3 regions of the Pseudomonas sp. 9Ag genome follow, and region 3 is predicted to be linked to each of the others. Evidence: riboswitches for the same ligand, from Rfam matches in the RefSeq annotation. Region 3 holds a riboswitch; each other region holds the start of a gene.
The links. A riboswitch is a leader RNA that binds a small molecule or an ion and turns the genes downstream of it on or off. The one in region 3 is predicted to bind cobalamin.
Positions count from the first base shown of each region.

Region 1: linked by a shared signal. The riboswitch ahead of ALTERO38_RS10545 (cobaltochelatase subunit CobN) and the one ahead of btuB (TonB-dependent vitamin B12 receptor) in region 3 are both predicted to bind cobalamin.
Region 2: linked by a shared signal. The riboswitch ahead of ALTERO38_RS02155 (TonB-dependent receptor) and the one ahead of btuB (TonB-dependent vitamin B12 receptor) in region 3 are both predicted to bind cobalamin.

Region 1 is NZ_LR733836.1:2,361,085-2,367,909, forward strand. Features, by position in the region: gene ALTERO38_RS10530 (3-phosphoshikimate 1-carboxyvinyltransferase) at 1-59, shown strand, start outside; gene ALTERO38_RS10535 (DUF2149 domain-containing protein) at 101-400, opposite strand; gene ALTERO38_RS10540 (MotA/TolQ/ExbB proton channel family protein) at 378-854, opposite strand; gene ALTERO38_RS10545 (cobaltochelatase subunit CobN) at 856-5,130, opposite strand; cobalamin riboswitch at 5,217-5,349, opposite strand; gene ALTERO38_RS10550 (DUF2970 domain-containing protein) at 5,509-5,727, shown strand; gene ALTERO38_RS10555 (nitrite/sulfite reductase) at 6,094-6,825, shown strand, end outside.
Region 2 is NZ_LR733836.1:480,675-487,499, forward strand. Features, by position in the region: gene ALTERO38_RS02145 (hypothetical protein) at 1-23, shown strand, start outside; gene ALTERO38_RS02150 (cobalamin-binding protein) at 23-823, shown strand; gene ALTERO38_RS02155 (TonB-dependent receptor) at 883-2,796, opposite strand; cobalamin riboswitch at 2,891-3,104, opposite strand; gene dxs (1-deoxy-D-xylulose-5-phosphate synthase) at 3,361-5,262, opposite strand; gene ALTERO38_RS02165 (polyprenyl synthetase family protein) at 5,392-6,279, opposite strand; gene ALTERO38_RS02170 (exodeoxyribonuclease VII small subunit) at 6,276-6,518, opposite strand; gene ALTERO38_RS02175 (sulfite exporter TauE/SafE family protein) at 6,616-6,825, opposite strand, start outside.
Region 3 is NZ_LR733836.1:2,163,068-2,169,892, reverse strand. Features, by position in the region: gene ALTERO38_RS09545 (hypothetical protein) at 77-397, shown strand; gene nhaD (sodium:proton antiporter NhaD) at 558-1,823, shown strand; gene ALTERO38_RS09535 (metallophosphoesterase) at 1,873-2,676, opposite strand; cobalamin riboswitch at 2,836-3,054, shown strand; gene btuB (TonB-dependent vitamin B12 receptor) at 3,164-5,038, shown strand; gene ALTERO38_RS09525 (hypothetical protein) at 5,077-5,646, shown strand; gene cobO (cob(I)yrinic acid a,c-diamide adenosyltransferase) at 5,643-6,254, shown strand; gene ALTERO38_RS09515 (cobyrinate a,c-diamide synthase) at 6,298-6,825, shown strand, end outside.

The DNA of each region.
Region 1 (6,825 bases), 200 kb from region 3:
TTGGTATCAACCTGCTGCCGAATTACTCGCTGGGATTGTGGGACTGGTTCAAGGGCTGAGGGCGGCATGTGGCCCCAGAATGATGCGGCTACAGCACGCCTCAATCGCCGATCAGGATCAACTTGCCGGTAGCCGGATCACGGAAAACCTGACCGACGCTTTGCAGCCCTTTTCCACCGTCACCCTCAAGGCTGTCCGGCAGTTTGGGCAGCTCCCGTCCGCGTTCGACGGCAACCGGCTGCTTCGCTGCATTCAGTTGTTGGAGCAAATCCGTCTGGGCGACCAGCGCTGCAATCAGTCCGCAGGCAAACACCAGCACGACATCGACCATGTTGGCTAGCGGACCCAGCGGGTCGTCGTCGCCAGCCGCGAACCGACTAGAGCGCCAGCGCCGACTCATCTTCGCGCTCCTTGACTGTTTGGGCTTCCAATTCGTCCAGCAGCTCGTCGTACCAGCGCCTGCGTAAGCGTCCCAATGCGAAGCCCAGCACGCCGATCAGCAAACCCAGCACCGTCGTGTCGAAGGCTACGCGCATGGCCACGCTGAGAATCTGGACATTGCCATCGCCCAAAGCTGCCAAGCCAGGGCCTAGCGGGATCAGCGTTCCCATCAGTCCCAGCATGGGACCTACCCGCGCCACCAGATCGGCTCGATCAAGCCTTCGTCGCGCGCGCCGCTCGATCTCTGCTGCCGGCAGCTGACCCCAACGACGCAGCCCGCCGAACCGTTCGCCCATGGCGACTCCGGCATCGCAAATAGCCAGCGCCAACAGCCCGAACAGACCCCAGGTAACCGGTTGCAAAAGCCAGCCCACCAGCAGATGCAGCCAGCTGAATAATTGATTGTCGAACACGTTATGTAGCTCCTCTCGACCGTGGCCCACGTCCACGCCAAATCCCCAGCCCCAACAACAGCAGAGCGATCAACCCTGCCAGCCATAGATATTGGCTGGCGCTTCGATCACCTTGTGTTTCAGCCTGACCTGGCTCCGCCTGCGGCGTCTCGGCCTCCGGCTGTATCTCACGAATGCTGCTCGGCGTATTTGGTTGCGGCGCTTTACGCAGCGCCGAATCCAGCCGCGCCTGCAAAGGTTCACGCAGTGTTTCCGGGAGCTTGGGCATCAGCCATTCGAACATCGGATGGTCCGGCCGAGTATGTCCGCTTCCTGGCAAACCATGCTCAGCGACCAAGACGGCGAACTGCTCGGCCAGCGCTTGCTGGGTCGCCTCGTCGGCCTTCCAGAAGCCCTTCTGAATCGCTACCAGCATAATCGCGAGCATGTTGCTTTTGACGTGTACGTTGGCGCCCTGCTCGAGAAATTCATCGATACCCAGCGCGTGCTTGTCATCGAGATAAACCGCCTTGACCTCCTCCCAGGCACTGTCCGTGATGATGTCGGGATTGGTGACCTGCCAGCCCCACAGATATTCCAGAAACTCACTGCCCATGGTCCGTGCGCCAGCGTAGTCATGTTGCATCAACGCTTTGATCCAGGCGGGATTCAGGAATCTACCGCGCAGTTCGGCCAGCAGTGCCTCCTGCAACGGCTCGAGGCGCACCTTGCGCGGATCGTTGTGCCAGCTGACGAAATTCTCTGGCGCTTTTCCACTCAGGTGCTCGACGGCCATGCTCAGCCCGCCGAGGTAATCAAACGCATCATTGTTGTCCATCAGTCCATACAGGTTGCTGGACCGCCCGAGGTAGGTGCGGGTGACGTGTTTAAGGCTTTCCTCGAACACTGCCTGAACGGGCTCGCCCTGATGCTTCAAACCATAAGCATGGCCCATGCGATTGACGTAACTACGCGCAAGCTGACCGCGTTCCTGCCAGCTACCGGAGCGCTCGACAAGCGTATTGACACCGGCGCCATAAGCGCCCGGTGCAACACCGAACAGCCGCAGCGCAGCAAGGCTGCCTGCCTGTTCGGCGTCCGCACCGGCGTCGAGCCGCCGAGCGGCATCCCTGACCCAATTAGCCGCCACCAGGTTTAGCTGCAGGCTTTCATTGCCCGCGTTGGCGAGTGGCCCGAGGGGCTGCAAAGCCGCATCCAGTGCGGTGCGCAAAGCGGGATAGTCGCGCCGGATAGTTTCGCTGGCGCCATCCAGCGCAAGCAGTACACCGCGCTCAAGCAGCGCAAGCTGGTCGGCGTAGAGGTCGCGGAACAGCCCGGAAGTGGTAAACATCAGGTCGCGCCGCTCGCCGGCCGCTGCCGGCATCCTCCTGATGCCTTCGACGATGCCCCGGCTGTTCCATACAGGTTCGACTCCGAGCAACGCCAGGCCGAAGGCAATCATGGCGCCTTCGTCCCGCACGGTGTCGGACGCCCATAAAATGACTGCTTCGCGTCCGCCTTGCTCCATCGGACGCTCTTGCGCGCGCTCGGCCAACTCGTGGCCAATGTTCCAACCAATGCGACTGGGGATCAGGCTGCTGTCGAGCGCGTGAAAGTTTCGTCCAGTCGGCAGCGCTTCCGGCGTACGGATCGGGTCATTGCCCTTTCCTGGCGCGACGAATCCTCCATTGAGGGCGTTAATCAGCGCCTGCATTTCTGCAGCCGGCGAATCAACCAGCGCCTGTCGGTAACGCGCCTGATCAGTGTTCATGGATGCAAACAAAGTATCCACGGCTTCCGACGCCCAGGGCTTGCCGAACACATGCAGGCCCAGCGGCATGAAGCGCTCCTGGATATTCGTCAGGTAATGCCCGACCTCATGCACCAACAGGTCATCGTCCACCTGTTCGAAATCGATTCCGCGGGCGGCCAGCGGCTCGGCCATGGACGCGCGCAATTCTGGCTCCAGACCGGAACGGGTGACCAGTCGCTTGATTTCGGCAATGGTAGCTCGGCGCGCCGGGCCTTCGCTGCTGCCAGTACCCGTCTCGAAGCTCTCGATCAACTGGCGCAGCTTGAGAAGATCGTCGTATAGCGGGGTAGCCACCAGCGGCGGCGTGAGGTGATCGATCATGACGGCAAGGCCGCGGCGTTTGGCCTGAATCCCTTCGCCAACCCCATCGACAATGTAGGGATAGATGCTCGGCAGGTCGCCAACGATCTGCGTCGGATAGTCCTCAGCGCTGAGCCCTGCTCGACGTCGTGGCAAGAATTCATAGGTGGAATGACGACCGAGGTGGATCAGCGCATCCGCTCTGAACTCGTCATGCAGCCAGTGATACAAGGCCAGATATTGGTGGGGCGGTGGAAATACCAGATTGGCATGCAGCAGCTCCTCATCGACCTCCCAGCCGCGGGGTGGCTGCGGCCCGATGAAAATATTGCCGAACTGCACCCCCGGCAGGACCATCTGGTCGGCATGCACCATGACCTGACCCGGCGCCTCCCCCCAACCACGCAACCCCTCGATACCGGTATCAGCCAGCGCCTGGATCAGGCTTTCGGCCTGCTCCCAATCAGCCAGCCCAGGCTGACTGAGTGCCTGTTCATAGAACGCTTCGAGTTGAGCCAGTAGATCCAGCGCGCGCTCGCGTGCCGGATGCACAACACCGTCGAGCACATGGTGCAACTCGCTGGAACCTGTCTTCAGCGTCAGCCGGGCGCTGTCTAGATGGGAAGCGTGCAGCGCACGGCGCATCTGTGCGTTCCAGTATCCCAACGGGCCCTGCACCATTTCAGCCTGCACTGCCGATGGCAGCGTACGGAACCAGCGGCGGTAGCTATGGGTGTTGACGGTAACGGCCTTTTTCGCCATCGCAGCCAGCGCGTCGCCCTGTTCAGGCAGATTGACGCCCTGCTCCTGCAGCTGTTCCAGCAAGTGCTCCGGCGAGTCCGGCAAGGTGCCGGTGTTGTAGCCTTCGGCTTTCAAGCGCTGAAGAATGGCAAACAGCGATTGCGGTACATCCAGGTTGTCTGCGCCGATGTTGTGCCGCCCCGGTGGGTGGTTGTAGTAGATGAGCGCCAGCCGCTTGTCCGCATTGGGCTTGGTTTGCAATTGGTGCCAGCGGGCCAGGCGCGCCGCCATCGCCTCGACACGGGATGGCATCGGCTGGCTGAAGCCAAAGCGAATCCCTGAGTTCGGGTCGATCTGGGACGATTCCCACGCCGCCAGCACCATCGGCTGACTGGTGCCCTGCAATTCCGGCATCGCAAGCTGGTAATGCACCTTGTCGCGAGCGAGGCCATCACTGGACAGCAGCCACGCGTTCTCGTCTCGGTCATCCAGACGCAGGGCCTTGAGCACGGGCACATTGAGTTGACTCAGCAGCTCCGTTGCGTCTTCACGACCCTCGCCGCCACCAAGGACAAAATCCTGCAGCACGACGACCGCCGCCAGCGGTGGATGTTCTGCGCTGTTGAGCCAGCGCAGCGCCTGTAGCGTGCCGTCGCCCCAGCTGCCAAACAGGCTGACGCACGCGATGTCGCGTTGTTGCAGGGTCTGACACAGCGCATCGTTGAGGTCGGAATCTCCGCGTCGGTCAGCGCGCCCATGGTCGATCACCGCGACCATTCGCTCACCGCGCCACGCCAGTTCCGACGGCTCCTTTACCACTCCGTCCTGATAGAAGCGCAACGCCGACCTCGCCTGTGCAGGCTCGGCGCTGCCGCGCGAAGTGTCACGAGCCGTCAACCAGGCCAGCAAACGCGCAATGTTTTCGCTGCCACCGGCCAGCCAATAGCTGCGCGCTTCTATCCAATGCGCCTGGATCGGATTGGCCGCCGCTAGCGCCTGCACCCAGTCACCCAGATCGCCGCCGGGTTTCTCAGCACCGAGGCGTACCGCCTGGTCCCGGTTGGCAAAGAGCATGTTTCCGGCGCTACGACTTAGCGCCACCAGCGCCTGGTCACTGTGCATGATGAAGCGTTCGCCAGTGCTGTGTTGGTCGATCAGCGGGCGCAGACGCTCCGCTTCAGGCCCGAATACGCCGACCACGAGCAAACGCGTTCCGCTGGCAAGCCATTGGCCGACCTCGGCATCGTCCAGCTCAGCCAGCTGTTCGGGGGTGCGCGCACTGACGGTACGGTCGGGGTATCGTTGCTTGAAGGTGGCAGCCGCCGAAGCGAACTCGGCAGCGCTGTACTGCGAAATGATCGCATTGACCTGATTGGCACTGGCCGGCACCGTTGGAGCCAGCAGCAGAAGCGCTAGAAACACGCAGCGAAACGCGAAAGACATGCCCACTCCATCCGGATGCAGTGGGCAACAGAGCTGCTATTGCCAGAAAGGCAGACGGCATGCTCTGAGGACGTCGCCCACCGCGACAGTTCCTGGGAAGTACGGGCTGGTATCGGGCTCAGTCGAATCGACTCTACCGTTGCGGGGGCAGCATCAGCTTGCACTGATTTCCCATTTAACCCGGACCATGATCCGGGCACCACGCACTTCATGTGTTCAACCGCTGGGCGGCCAAGCCGCGCACCTTACGCGCCGGTCCGGGCAAGATCAAGCAAACACAAGCCTGACGACGCAACGGCTCAGTTGGTAATAGGATCGATGTCTGCAGAAGCTGGATTGCTGACTAGACTTCAGGCAGCGAGCCTTGCGGAGACAGATATGAGTGAAGACCGGCAACCCAAATCGCTCACGCTGCGGCAGATGCTTCAAAGCATGCTAGCCGGCGCTTTGGGCGTGCAAAGCGGGAAAAATCGAGAACGAGACTTCAGCCACGGTAAACCCAGCCATTTCATTCTTCTGGGCATCGGCTTCACCGTAGCGTTCGTTCTGGTGATACTCGGCGTCGTCAAACTGGTGCTCTATCTGGTCGGCGTCTGACACGGTTAGCCGGAGCCGCCTCGTCTACTGGTGACTTACCCAGAACACTGCTGTTGCTACCGCTAGCAGGATCAGAAAGAAGATCGCGGCGGCATCTGCGCGGCTGTCATTATCATGGCGTTTAAAATGCTCTGACACAGCGGTATACCTTGTTGTGGAGGATCGCATTGATTGCAGTTAAGACCATGCATACGGAGCGCTCAAGGCCAGCGATTGAAATGCCTGAAAAGCAGCGTTTCGTTCTAAACATATTCCCAAACATCACTTTTGCGCATAAACGCTAGCTGGTATCGTGCCGGCCTCCCATCAACGGGTGCGCGGCCGTGCGCGCAGAAGCTGTAGACAGCCTGAAAAAACAGGACATTTATGTACGTATACGACCAGTATGACCAACACATCATCGAGGATCGCGTGCGTCAGTTCCGTGACCAGATTCGCCGCTATCTCGCCGGTGAACTAACTGACGCAGAACTGTTGCCTCTTCGCCTGCAAAACGGTCTGTACATCCAGCGCTATGCGCCGATGCTGCGTATTGCTGTGCCCTATGGGCTGTTGTCGTCTACTCAGATCCGCAAGCTGGCCGACATCACTCGCAAGTACGACAAGGGTTATGCCCATATCAGCACCCGGACCAACGTTCAGCTCAACTGGCCGGAACTGGAAGACGTACCCGATATCCTTGGCGAACTCGCAACTGTTCAGATGCATGCCATCCAGACCAGCGGCAACTGCATTCGTAACACCACCACCGACCAGTTCGCTGGCGTTGCCAAGGACGAGCTCATCGACCCACGGCCCTGGTGCGAAATCATTCGTCAGTGGTCGACCTTCCACCCGGAATTCGCATTCCTGCCGCGCAAGTTCAAGATCGCCGTCAACGGCGCCGTGAACGACCGTGCTGCTATCGAAGTGCACGACATTGGTCTCGAAGCGGTAAACAACGACGCCGGCGAGCTGGGCTTCCGCGTGTCTGTCGGCGGCGGCCTTGGCCGTACGCCGATCATAGGAAGCTTCATCAATGAGTTCCTGCCATGGCAGCACCTGCTGACCTATCTCGATGCGATCCTGCGCGTATATAACCGCTATGGCCGTCGTGAC
Region 2 (6,825 bases), 1.7 Mb from region 3:
GCGTCCCACGTCAGCTTCAGTGATGCGTACCTTTCTGCTGTGCCTTGCGCTGCTGGCGTCGCCGCAATTGTCGGCCGTCGAGCGCGTAATCAGCCTGGCGCCCTCGCTCAGCGAGATCATGCTGGAGCTGGACGCCAGCGATCTTCTGGTCGGCGTTCTCGACGGTGGCGAACGGCCGGTGGCGCTGGAGGGGGTGCCCTCGGTCGGGCGTGTGGGACAGCTCGAAATGGAGAGCCTGCTCGAGCTGCAGCCAACTCTGGTGCTGCTCTGGCCAGACAGTATCAGCCGTGCGCAGCGCGACCAGCTCACTCAATTTGGCATTCCGGTACTTGTCGCTCAGCCGACCTCTTTAGCGCAACTCGCCAACCAGTTTGCCGTGATCGGTCAACGCGTGGGGCGAAGCGAACAGGGACAAGCACTCCAGCGCCAGTTCAATCAGGGTTTGGATCAGCTGCGTCAGCGCTATCGCCGTGAGCCCCCGCTGGACGTGTTCTACCAGATATGGAATCGCCCGCTTTACACGCTCGGAGGTCCTCAGATCATTGGTGAAGCCATCGAAATCTGCGGTGGTCGCAATGTCTTCGCCGATCTGCAACTCCCCGCGCCGCAGGTCAGCGTGGAGTCCGTGCTGTCCCGTAACCCTGACGTAATCCTGGCTGGCAGCGGTGCTCAGCTGTCCGAATGGAACGCCTGGCCCCAGCTGAAAGCGGTGCGTAAAGGGCAGCTCTGGGAAGTGCCCGATAAGGGGCTGGAGCGACCGAGCTTCCAGATGCTTGGGGCGATCGAGAAGCTCTGCGAGGTGATGGGGCAGGCGGTTTACTGACCGGGCGCAAGACGCCCGCACTCCACTGCGAACTGGACAGCCGGCCTTATCCCCTGGGTTCAAAAGCGATAGCCCACACTTAGCTGAATATCTTCTTCTGGCGCTGGGTACAAAGCCTTGTTGCCTGCTTGCCAGCTGTTGTAAATGGCGTAGCTGTCGTAGCGCTTTCCAGTCAGGTTGTTGATGCGAAGTTTGGCGTTGAGGTTTCGGTATTCGTACCGGATAGCGGCATTGAACAACGTATAACCACCCTCCTTTGGTAGCGCCAGGCCATCATCGCTGGCTAAGTAACGCGGGCCTGTATAGATGGCCTCAAGATATCCGTGAAGATTAGCAATGATCTGGTAGTCCAGATGCATGGCGGCACTGTGGCGTGATACCCAGGGGATTTCATTGCCCTTGTTGGCACCTGCACGCAGCTCCGTATCGGTAAAACTGTATTGGCCTCCGACGCGAAGTCGATCGGTCAGTTTACGCTCAGCCTCGAGCAGCAGGCCTTCGCGCCGAGTCTGGTCCAAGTTTACATTAGCGCCCCAGCCACCAAAGGCATAAGGCGCGTAGAGCAACTCATCGTCGAGATCGAGCCGGTAGAGGCTGGCCTGGTAGAGTTGGGTGGCGTCTTGCCAGGCGATTCCCGCTTCCCATGACTCGCCCGTCTGTGGTTTGAGAAATTCGATGCCAGGCTCGACGAGCGCGTTTTCGTTGACGTTGGCCCAGCGCAGAACTTCCTCGCGTTTAATGAATGCGTGAGTCTGGTCATTCACCTGCCAGCTCAGCGCTACGCTCGAGCTGTCTTCGCTGTCGCTGCGCGTACGGCCGTTGTGTCTGTTATTCACTTCACTGATGCGATAGCCGAGGCTTAGAGTCAGGCGATCGGTTAGCGGTTGGTTGACTTGCGTGTACCAGTCTCGCTGCGTTTGCTCGGCGTCGCTGCTTAGCGTCGGGTAGAACGCATACGTTGCCTGGTAATCGGCCTTCAGGTAATCGAAGCCCAACAGCCACTCGCCGCGGCCTGACGTACTGTCCCAATTGGCGGTGAGGCGAGGGCTGATGGTTTCGACGCGGGTCCCTTCTGTGAACGGACTACCTGAAATCAGGCCCGCCCCATCGCTGTCTCTGATGCTGTAGTCCAGGTTCGCGGTCCAATGGCGACCTAATGCCTGTTCGCCCGCAAAGCGATGCACGTCCGTCTTGCTGTTGTTCCATTCGTTCGAGGTGCTTGCTCTGCGGTCGGCGCGGCGTTGCGCGATGGTGAGGCTGCGCGGGTAGAGCAGCTCATCGTCGATGTTCTGGTATTCGTACAGAAGCCAGCCGCTGTCATGGTCATAGCGGAGGCGTCCGAACAGGTCGCGGTAGCTGGCGTCGTTGTGGTCGCGATAGTTGTCCGTATTCCGGGTCTCGCCGCTGATATACGCCGAAAGACCACCTCCGAATGACTGAGAAACATGGCCTCGGTATGCCTCCAGATCATGACTGCCTTGGGTGGTTTCGATATAGGCTTCGTTGCCGGACGGGCGTCGCGTAACGATGTTGACCACCCCACCGACAGCCTGGTCGCCGTATAGGACTGTTCCGGCGCCGCGCAAGATCTCGATCCGCTCGATGTTTGCAAGCGGTACGCTATTCAGGTCCGGGCCGCTGAGACTTGGATTGTTCAGCCTCCGGCCGTCGACCAGAACCAGCACGTTGTTCACCGCGTTGTCCCCGAAACCACGCAGGCTGATGGAGGCATGGTTGCCGTCACCGAGCGTGTCACGGATCTGGATACCAGCTTTCCCGTTCAGCACCTCTATCAGGCTACTGGCTGCACTCCGCTCGATTTCGTTCCTGTCGATCACTCGAGTGCTGGCCGGAGCAGGCTTTTCCAGGGCAGTCGCTCGGGTGATGACCATTGGAGGAGCTTGGTAAGGCTCCAGGGCGGCAGCAATGCTCGGCAGCAGCGCCACGGCCAAGGCAATAGGAGACAGTTTCATCAGGTTCGATCCTCAAAAGTTCAACGCTTTTGAGAAGGGCAGGAACAAGGGCGGAATGACGGGCAGCCGCGCTTGACGGTGCTGCCCTCCGCAACACCAGTCGAATCCGTCAGGCCGGTCTCCGGGCTTTCGACACGCACCTTGCTCGCCTTCCCGTGACGTGCACAGTGGCGGTTGAGCGGGCGGTGATCCTCTGATCACGGTCGATTACCGTTGCGGGGGCAGCGCCGGCCTTGCTCTTCGAGCGCACCGGCTTCCCGTTTAATGCGGACCTGGAGGTCGCGCACACCTGGGCGGATTGGAAATCGCGCGAACCTTACGGCCTGGGCTGGGGAAAGACAAGCGAATGAATGGTGCGCCTCAACGCAAGCGTTTCGACGGTCAGAATTGGTCAATTGGATCTTGATGTGGCGCATGGTGCGCTAGGTCGACCTGCCAAGCCGGCTGTAGAAGCCCAGCGCGAATCATGCTGTCCTCGATCCGCCGAGCATGGGGCGGATCGAGGTGACGCAACTTTCGCGGTGTGGCTAGCCGTCTCGCTGCTACCTGCGGTGGCGCTGGACCCTACGGCTGGGTGCGCAAGTCCGCCAGGCGCGCCTGAACCGCAGCTTCAATTCCGGCGGCGTCCAGTCCGCACTCCTTGATCATCTCGGTGGGTTTGGCATGTTCGACATAGTAGTCGGGCAGGCCAAGATGAAGGATCGGTGTGCTCAGGTTCTGCGAAGCGAGGAACTCGCCGACCGCGCTGCCAGCACCGCCCATGATGCTGTTCTCCTCGATGGTCACCAGTAGGTCGTGGCTGTCGGCCATCTGGCGAACCATCGCCTCGTCCAGGGGTTTGACGAAACGCATGTCGACGACGGTTGCGTCCAGGGCTTCGGCAACCTGCATGGCTTCCGGCAGTTGCACACCGAACACCAGCAAAGCGACCTGCTTACCTTCGCGCCGCACCACTGCCTTGCCGATTTCCAGCGGTTCGAGGCCCGGTTCCAGGCTTGCGTTCGGGCCGGTACCACGCGGATATCGCACGGCGGCGGGACCTTCGAAATGATAGCCGGTGGTGAGCATCCGGCGCATCTCGTTCTCATCGCTTGGGGTCATCACCAGCATGCCGGGGATGCAACGCAGATAGGTCAGGTCGAAGCTGCCCGCGTGGGTCGGACCGTCCTCGCCAACCAAACCAGCGCGGTCGATGGCGAAGAGTACGTCGAGGTTTTGCACCGCGACGTCATGAATCAGCTGGTCGTAGGCACGCTGCAGGAAGGTCGAATAGATCGCCACCACGGGCTTGGCGCCTTCACAGGCCATGCCGGCAGCGAGGGTAACCGCATGCTGTTCGGCAATCGCGACATCGAAGTAGCGGTCAGGGTAGCGCTCGCTGAAATCGACCAGGTCGGAGCCTTCTTTCATCGCCGGGGTGATACCCATCAGGCGCGGGTCTGCCGCAGCCATATCGCACAGCCACTGGCCGAACACATTGGAATATTTGGGACCGCTGGGTTTCTTAGGCTTGACCGGCGCGCCGATGGGTTCGAGCTTGCTGATCGCGTGCCAAGTGATCGGGTCGACTTCGGCCGGGGCGAAGCCTTTGCCCTTTTTTGTCACCACGTGCAGAAACTGCGGGCCGGAGAGATCTCGCATGTTACGCAGGGTGCCGATCAGGGTCGGCAGGTCATGGCCGTCGATGGGGCCGATGTAGTTCCAGCCGAGCTCTTCGAACAGTGTGCCGGGGACCAGCATGCCCTTGGCGTATTCCTCGGTGCGACGCGCAATTTCCCAGGCGCCGGGCAGGCGCGAGAGGACCTTTTTGCTGCCTTCGCGCATGCTCGAATAGGTACGACTGGAGAGAATCTTCGCCAAATAGTTGGATAGGCCGCCAACGTTGCGCGAGATCGACATGTCGTTGTCGTTGAGCACCACGAGCATGTCTGCACCGACTTCCGGTGCGTGGTTCAGCGCTTCGAAGGCCATCCCGGCGGTAAGCGCACCGTCGCCAATGACCGCAATCGACTTGCGTTTCTTGCCTTGCATTCGGGCGGCGATGGCCATGCCCAGGGCGGCACTGATGGAGGTGCTGGAGTGGCCGACGCCAAAGGTGTCGTACTCGCTCTCGCTGCGGCGCGGAAAGGCAGCGAGGCCATCCTTCTGACGCAGACTTTCCATGCGCTCGCGGCGCCCGGTGAGGATTTTGTGCGGATAGGCCTGATGACCGACATCCCAGACCAGGCGGTCTTTCGGCGTGTCGTAGACATAATGCAGGGCAATGGTCAGCTCGATCACGCCAAGGCCAGCACCGAAGTGCCCGCCGGTCCGGCCCACGCTGTAGAGGAGGTCCTGACGCAGTTCGTTGGCGAGTTCTTCGAGTTCCGCTTCGCCTAGGCGGCGCAGCTGCTCGGGCGTAGCCGCGCGATCTAGAACGGGCGTCGCAGGGCGGACCCGAGGAATCTCATGAAACGTCTTGGGCATCGGGCGAATCATTTTGGCTGAAAAAAGAGCCGCAGTTTACCCGATGGTTACAACGATAAGAACGCCTCAAGCATCAACGGTCACCGCTGGGGCGAACAGCCACAGCGGCGAGCACTTGCGATTTGGCTTTCAGCTGCGGCGTTCGACGATAAAGCAGGCCAGCTGGCGCAGCGGCTCGGCTCTAGTTCCGAACGGGGCGAGTGCGGCGAGCGCCAAGTCGCGCAACTCAAGCGCATAAGCCTTGGCGCTGTCCATGCCCAGCAGCGCCGGGTAGGTCGGTTTGTCACGCGCGATGTCGGCACCCTGGTGCTTGCCCAGCGTCGCGGTGTCGCTTTCCACGTCGAGGATGTCGTCCTGTACCTGGAAGGCCAGGCCCACGGCTTGCGCATATTGCTGCAGCGCTGACAGCGTCGACGCGTCGGCACGGCCGCTGGCAAGGGCGCCGAGGCGCACGCTGACCTCGATCAGAGCACCAGTCTTATGCCGGTGCATCAGCTCCAGCGCGGTTCGATCAAGCTTCAGACCCACCGAACCAAGATCGATGGCCTGGCCACCGACCATGCCGGCCGGTCCGGCTGCGCGTGCGAGGCTGGCGACCATGTCCAAGCGCAGTGACGGATCCGCAGGATTATGGGCATCCAGCGCCAGGGCCTCGAACGCCAGGCTCTGCAGGCCGTCTCCGGCGAGAATGGCGCAGGCTTCATCGAACGCTTTGTGCGTGGTGGGCTGGCCACGACGCAGGTCATCGTCATCCATCGCTGGCAGATCGTCATGGACCAGCGAATAGGCATGAATCAGTTCGACAGCACAGGCTGCACCATCTGCCAGCGCAACCTCGCCCTCGAGCGCTTCGCATGCGGCGTAGACCAGCAGCGGGCGGACGCGCTTGCCCCCATTCATCACGCTGTAGCGCATGGCCTGATAGAGACGGTCGAGTTGCGGCCGAGGCGGGGAGAAGAGCGTGTCTAGGCAGCTGTCTACGCGTTGCTGGCAGCGTTTCTGGTAGGCGCCGATCATGCTTCCGGGTCCACCTCGAATGGCGCTTCCTGCAGTTTGCCGTCGCGCTCGAGGAGGATCTGCACCTTCTGCTCAGCCTGGCTCAAAGCAGCCTGGCAATCGCGAGTCAGGCCGATGCCCTGCTCGAAGCAGGTCAGCGAATCCTCCAGCGACAGCTCGCCACTTTCCAGACGCTCGACCAGCTGCTGTAACTCGGCGAGGGATTGTTCGAAATCGAGGGCGACTTTCTTGCGGGCCATGCGGGAACCTGTTCTCTGCGGCTGCTCTGAATCGGGCGCGACACTAGCAGAGCTCTGCGGCAGAAGCCATAAGCCGAGCGGGCTAGATGCCTGTCGGTCAAGGCAGGTACATGGCCTTGAAGTAGTAAACGGTCATGACGCTGCCGACCAGGATGACGAACAAACGCAGCCAGGTGGCGGGTAGTTTCTTGCTCAACGCGCCGCCCGCGTAGCCGCCGAGCGTGGTGCCCACCAGCAGGATCGCCAGCTCGTAGCCGCTGACTCGTCCGGCAATCACGAAGGTCGCCGTTGCCACGCTGTAGATCAC
Region 3 (6,825 bases):
CCGGAATTTACTTTCTCTGCTCCCCGCGACGCCGAGCTGGTGCGGATTTCAGGCGCTGCGAGTAAGAGGTCGTTAGATGGCGCCACTCCTGCGTTTGCCTGACCAGCCTGAAGTGTGCGAGCTGTGCCTGCGGCAGGCGCCTTTGACCCGCCATCACCTGATTCCCAAGGCCTTGCACGGCAAGACCTATATCCGAAAGCGCTTCCCTCGGGAGGAGCGTATTACCGCCACGCTGTGGGTCTGCCGGCCCTGCCACAACCAGATCCATCGCCTGTTTACAGAAAAGGAGCTGGCGCTCAGCTTCAACAGCCGCGACGCGTTGCTGGCCGATGCTCGGCTGCGCACCTTCGTTGACTGGTTGTCGGCTAAGCCTGCCGGCTTCGTGCCACGCCATTAAACGGCTGCCAAGCCACACCCGTGCGGCGGAATAATTCGAAATATCTTCGAATTGACATTTGTCAGGTGTCGAATTGTCGCACTTTGGCTATGATCGGCGCCCCAACTTCTCGGGTGCGCACCCGCGCACGAACCGTCCCTCCTTATCCGTTAGGTGCCCCATGCCTGAAATACTTCAGTACGTGCTGATCGGCCTCGCCGTGGCCGCTCTGCTCGGTGTCGTTCTTGAAGAAATTACCCATGTAAACAAAGCCAAGGTCACGCTGTTCTTCGGCACATTAGCGTGGATGCTGCTGTTCATCTTTTCCCCGCAGGGCGCCGAACGCGACCTGGTGCTCACCAGCCTCAACGAAAACATCGCGGAGATCGCCGGGCTATGGATCTTTCTGGTGGCGGCGATGACCTTTGTCGCCTACCTGAACAAGAAAGGCCTGATTGAGAACCTGATCTACCTGGTTTTGCCAAAGCGGATCAGCGAGCGGCAGCTGCTGTTCCTGACGGCGACGTTCTGCTTTGTGTTCTCCTCGCTGGCGGACAACATTACCGCGACGCTGGTCTCCATCACGTTGATCATGTCGCTCAAGCTCAGCGCTGAGAAGACCATCAAATACGCGGCGTTGGTGGTGTTTGCAGTGAACTCCGGCGGCGTGGCGCTGATCACCGGTGACGTCACGACCCTGATGATCTTCCTAGCCGGCAAGGTACAGATCCTGCAGCTGTTGCTGCTGGCGCTCCCGGCTTTTCTGGCGGTCATGCTGCTAGCGGCGATGCTCTCGCTGGGCATGAGCGGGCAGGTCGTGGTGGAGAGCCATCGCACCGATGTACGCCGGGTCGACATTGCCATCGCACTGATCTTTCTCGGCACAATCCTGTGCACCATCGCTGGCAACTTCTTCTTCCAGATTCCGCCCGTGCTGACCTTCCTGACCGGGTTGTCGATCATGTTTCTGGTGGCGCGCTTCTTCAGCGACGACATCGAAACCGATCCGATTCTGGAATACGTCCGTCAGGTTGAGTTCGAGACCTTACTGTTCTTCCTCGGCATCCTGCTGCTGGTCGGCATGCTCAAGGAAATCCATGTGCTCGACGGCCTGGTGCGTATCTATGACCAGGTGCCCGCCGTGGTCGCCAACTACCTGATGGGCATCCTGTCGGCCGCGATCGACAACGTACCGCTGACCGCAGCACTGCTGAAGTCCGGACTTAAAATGGGCATCGCCGAGTGGATGGTGCTGACCTATGCAGTGGGCGTCGGTGGTTCGCTGCTGGTCATCGGTTCCGCAGCCGGCATCGTGGCCATGAGCAAGGTGCCGGGGCTGACCTTCGGTAGCTACCTCAAATACAGCCTGTACCTGTTCGTTGCATTCAATCTCGGCTTCGCTGGCGTGTATCTGACCGGGCTTGCTGTGGCAGGCGCGGTGGGCTGAACCGCGCTCGGGACGCGGCAGCTCAGAACCGGTGGGTGAGCTGCTGCGTTTACCAATGCAGGTTGAAGTGCGATCCGAGCACGAACTGATCATCGAGCAAATCCCAGCGCTCGACACAGACCTTCTTGTCAGCGCCCGGGTGCAGCTTCAACCGATTGAACGAGTTTGGAGAGGTGCCGCGTACGCGTGATGAGAGGGTGGTGCCTGCCTGGACCATCCAGATCTCGCGAGACAGCGCGGTGTACTGCTTGGACAAGGGCAATACATAGGGCAGGTGGATGTGCCCGCCCATTACCAGATCCAACCCTTCATCGGCCCAACGGTGCAGCGCATTATCTGCGTTGTGCTGAAGGTTGCTCAGATCGCTCAGCACCATCGCGCCGAAGGGCTGGTGCGCCACCACGATACGGATCTTGTTCGGGTCGCTCTGCTTGAGGCGCCGGGCAACCGCATGCACCTGCTTGTCGGTCACCAGTCCATCCTTGTGGCGCCTGGGGTGGGTGGTGTTGAGGCCGATGACCAGCATCTCGTCGTTTTCGAAGGTCGGCTCCAGATCGTCACCAAAGTGGCGACGGTAGTTGCGGTAGGGCATGAACAAACGCGCAAAGACGTTATACAGCGGGATGTCATGGTTCCCCGGGATCACTAGCGCCTTCGGGATGCCATGCCCATGCAGGCGCTGCACGAAGGCCTGAGCAGCTGCGAACTGTCCAGCCCTGGCGCGCTGCGTGATGTCGCCGGAAAAGATCAGCAGGTCCGCGCCGTGCTCGCGCACGTGGTCTTCCATGGCTTGCACGACGGCGGGCTGTTCGGTGCCGAAGTGAGTGTCGGAGATCTGCACGATGCTGGTCATGGGTGGCTGTCTTCTCGTCTGATGTCTGTGACGGGTGGCATTGTTGCATTCGAAGCCAATCGGCGCCCGGCGTTCCGGTAAATCGCAAGCAGCGCTCCCGAAACCTGTTCTGGCTCGGGTCCTGATCGCTTTCGGTTGCGCTGCGCAGGGCCTTGGACTACCCTCCGCGCTGCTTCAGGTGCCCCCTGGCGAAACGCCAGAGGGGTGAAACAGGGAAGCCGGTTCATTCGATGAAGATTCCGGCGCTGCCCCCGCAACGGTAGGCGAGACAGGACACCGCTCACAGCCACTGTGCCACAGGCATGGGAAGGCTGCGGTTCCAGGATGCAAGGCATCCGCTCGCAAGCCCGGAGACCGGCCTGTCGCATTCCACGGCAGTGCGGCGGGCGCTGATCGGGGTGCGGCTGCTTGCACCTGCGCTCCCTTCGCATTCTCCGTCTGCCCTTATCGACTGTTGTCGTGCGGCGGGCACGACGGAGACCTGAACTTGACCTGCAAGACCCTCAACACCTCGGCAGCGTTCGTGCTGCTTGGCTATGCTTCGCTTTCCCATGCTCAGCCGGTACAGCCGCTGAATCTCAACGAACAGGTGGTCACGGCCACGCGGACCGAGCAGGTGCTCAGCCCGATTGCCTCCACCAGCGTTATTACTCGCGAGCAGATTGTGCGCAGTCAGGTGCAGAGCGTTCCTGAACTGCTGCGCGGCCTGGCTGGCGTCAACGTCGCTTCCAACGGCGGACGCGGCAAGACCTCTTCGGTCTATGTGCGCGGTACCAGCAGCCAGCATCTGCTTGTTCTGGTTGATGGGGTGAAAATCGGATCGGCCACATCGGGCGGTGCGTCGCTTGAGAACATACCGGTCGAGCAGATCGAGCGTATCGAACTCGTCCGCGGTCCGCGTTCCAGCCTGTACGGCTCGGAAGCGGTGGGTGGGGTCATGCAGATCTTCACGCGGCGCGGCGATGGCGAAGGGTTCAAACCCTATTTCTCCGCAGGCGCGGGCAGTCGCTCCAGCTTTGACGGTACCGCCGGCATATCCGGTAGCCAGGGTGCCGGTTGGTTCAATCTCGGCGTGGCGAGCGCGTCAACCGACGGCATCAATTCGCGAGCCTATCGGCCCACTTCGCCTCGCGCCTATGAAGCTGATGCCGACGGTTATCGTGAGCTGTCGGGCGCCTTGCGCGGCGGCTACCGCTTCGACAGTGGACTGGTGCTGGATGGCAGCTGGCTGCACGTCGACACTCACAGCGACTACGACTCTCGGTCCACTTCGGGTGCTACGGGCCGCTTTGCCTACAGCGACGGCAGCCAGCAAGTCATAGGCGGCCGGGCACGATTCACGCCGATCGATCCATGGCTGGTCACCCTGCAGGCCGGGCATAGCGAAGACAACACCGACAACTTCCGCGACGGTCGTTTCTATTCGCGTTTCGATACCAAGCGCGATTCTTTCAATTGGCAGAATGACTTCAGCGTGGCTGAAGATCAGCTGCTAACCCTTGGTTTCGACTACCAGCAAGACCGCATCGACGTGACGGACGACTATGCGGTCGACACGCGCGACAACAAAGGCGCCTATCTTCAGTACCAGGGCCGCTTCGGCCGTCACGGCGTGTTGGCCGGCCTGCGTCGCGATGACAACGAGCAGTTCGGCAACCATGACACCGGCAATCTCGGCTGGAGCTATGACCTGCGTGACAACCTGATACTGAGCGCGTCCTACGGCACGGCATTCAAGGCGCCCACCTTCAACGATCTCTACGCGCCGGACACCGGCTTCACTGCCGGCAACCCCGACCTGCAGCCGGAGGAGTCGCAGAGCTATGAGCTGGGCCTGAAGGGTGAGCAGCAATGGGGCGAGTGGGGCCTCAACGCGTTCGAAAATCAGATTGAGGACCTGATCATCTGGAGTGGCAGCAGTCCAATGCAGCCGCAGAACGTCGATGTGGCGCGCATTCGCGGGATAGAAGGCGTGGTCGGCACCGAGCTGCTGGGCTGGGATGTCGTCACCTCGGTGACCGTCCTAGACCCACAGGACCGTAGCAAAGCCAATCACGGGCATCTGCTGCCGCGGCGCGCCAAACGGACGCTGAATGTGGACCTGGACCGTGCCATTGGCCGCTTTGCTGTCGGCACAACGCTGTACGCAGCGAGTGAGCGTTTCGACAAATCCAGCAATACCGAAGCCGAGCGTTTGCCCGGCTACGCCCTCGTAGACTTGCGTGGTGAGTACCGTCTCGATGATGCCTGGCGACTGCAGGCAAAGCTGAGCAACCTGTTCGACCGCGATTACGAAACCGCCCAGACCTATGAACAGCCAGGCCGCGCGATCCATTTCACGATCCGCTACCAGGCACTCTAATCGCGCCCGCTGGCGCGTTGTCCCAAAGGAGAACACCGATGATAAAACTGTCCCCAAGAGCCCAACTGGCTGTCGGTATTGCGCTGGCGGTGCTGATGGCTATGACCCGTGGCCAACACTTCGCCTCGGTAAATTTGCCAAGCGCTTCATGGGCGGTGTTCTTTCTGGCGGGTGTGCTGCTGGCGCCGCGCTGGGTGTTTCCGGCTTTGTTTGTCGAGGCGTCGCTGCTGGATTTCGCCGCCATCCAATGGCAGGGCGTGAGCAGTTATTGCATGTCACCGGCTTACTGGATGCTTGTGCCTGCCTACGGCTCCCTGTGGTTCGGCGGACGGATGTATGCGCGGTTGCACCGTGACCAACTGAGCAGCCTGGCGTTGCTGGCGGGCGTCGTGGTGCTCAGCGCCTTCGTGTGCTACCTGTTTTCCGGCGGTGGTTTCCTGTTTTTCTCCGGCCGCTATCCGGAACCGAGCCTGGCGCAGCTGGCTGAGCGCATCGGCACCTACTACCCCCGTTACCTGGGCAATCTGGCGCTGTATGTCGGCACCGCTGCGGTCTTGTTCGTCGGGCTGCGTGCCTGGACTGCACAGCGCGAAGGCGCTCGCGCATGAGTGAATCCAGCGAGCGCGATGCCCGCCACAAGGCGCGCATGCAGCGTAAAAAAGCCGTGGTAGACGAGAAGATTGCCGAAGCGCAGGACGAGTACGGTCTGCTGCTGGTCCACACCGGCAATGGCAAGGGCAAGAGCAGCTCGGCCTTTGGCATGGTGGCTCGTGCCCTCGGCCACGGTATCAAGGTTGGCGTGGTGCAGTTCATCAAAGGCGCTGCCAGCACCGGCGAGGAGAGTTTCTTCCGACGCTTCCCCGACGAGGTTCGCTACCACGTGATGGGCGAAGGGTTCACCTGGGAAACCCAGGACCGCCAGCGTGATATCGCCAAAGCAAAGGAGGCGTGGAGCGTCGCGGCTCAACTGTTGGCCGATCCGGAGATTGGCCTGGTGGTGCTGGATGAGCTGAACATCGCGCTCAAATACGGTTACCTGGAGCTTGATCCGGTGCTGGCTGATATCGAGTCGCGACCGCTGTTGCAGCATGTGGTGGTCACCGGCCGCGGCGCGCCGCCGGGGTTGATTGAAGCCGCCGACACCGTGACTGAAATGAGCTTGGTCAAGCATGCTTTCAAAGCGGGTGTGAAAGCGCAGAAGGGGATCGAATTTTGACGCTTGAGCTAAGGGTGTGTGCTGCTGGAGGCGGAGGCGGGCGATGAACACGTCGCATCATTGCCCGGCCTTGCTGATAGCCGCACCCGCCTCAGGCCAGGGTAAAACCACGGTAACGGCTGGCCTGGCTCGCTTGCACACCCGTCAAGGTAAACGGGTGCGTGTATTCAAGTGCGGTCCGGATTTCCTGGATCCCATGGTGCTGGCGCGCGCCAGCGGCCACCCGGTTTATCAGCTCGACCTGTGGATGGTGGGCGAGGCCGAAAGTCGCCGCCTGCTCTGGGAAGCGGCGCGCGATGCCGATCTGATTCTTATCGAAGGGGTCATGGGACTGTTCGATGGCACGCCCTCGGCAGCGGATCTGGCGCGCCAGTTCGGAGTACCGGTTCTGGCGGTAGTCGATGGTTCGGCGATGGCACAGACCTTCGGAGCGCTCGCCCACGGTTTGGCCAGTTATCAGCCGGATCTGCCGTTTGCCGGTGTGTTGGCCAACCGGGTCGGTAGCAGCCGACACGGTGAAATCCTTCGGGACTGCCTGCCTGAGAATCTTGGCTGGTTCGGCGCCCTGCCG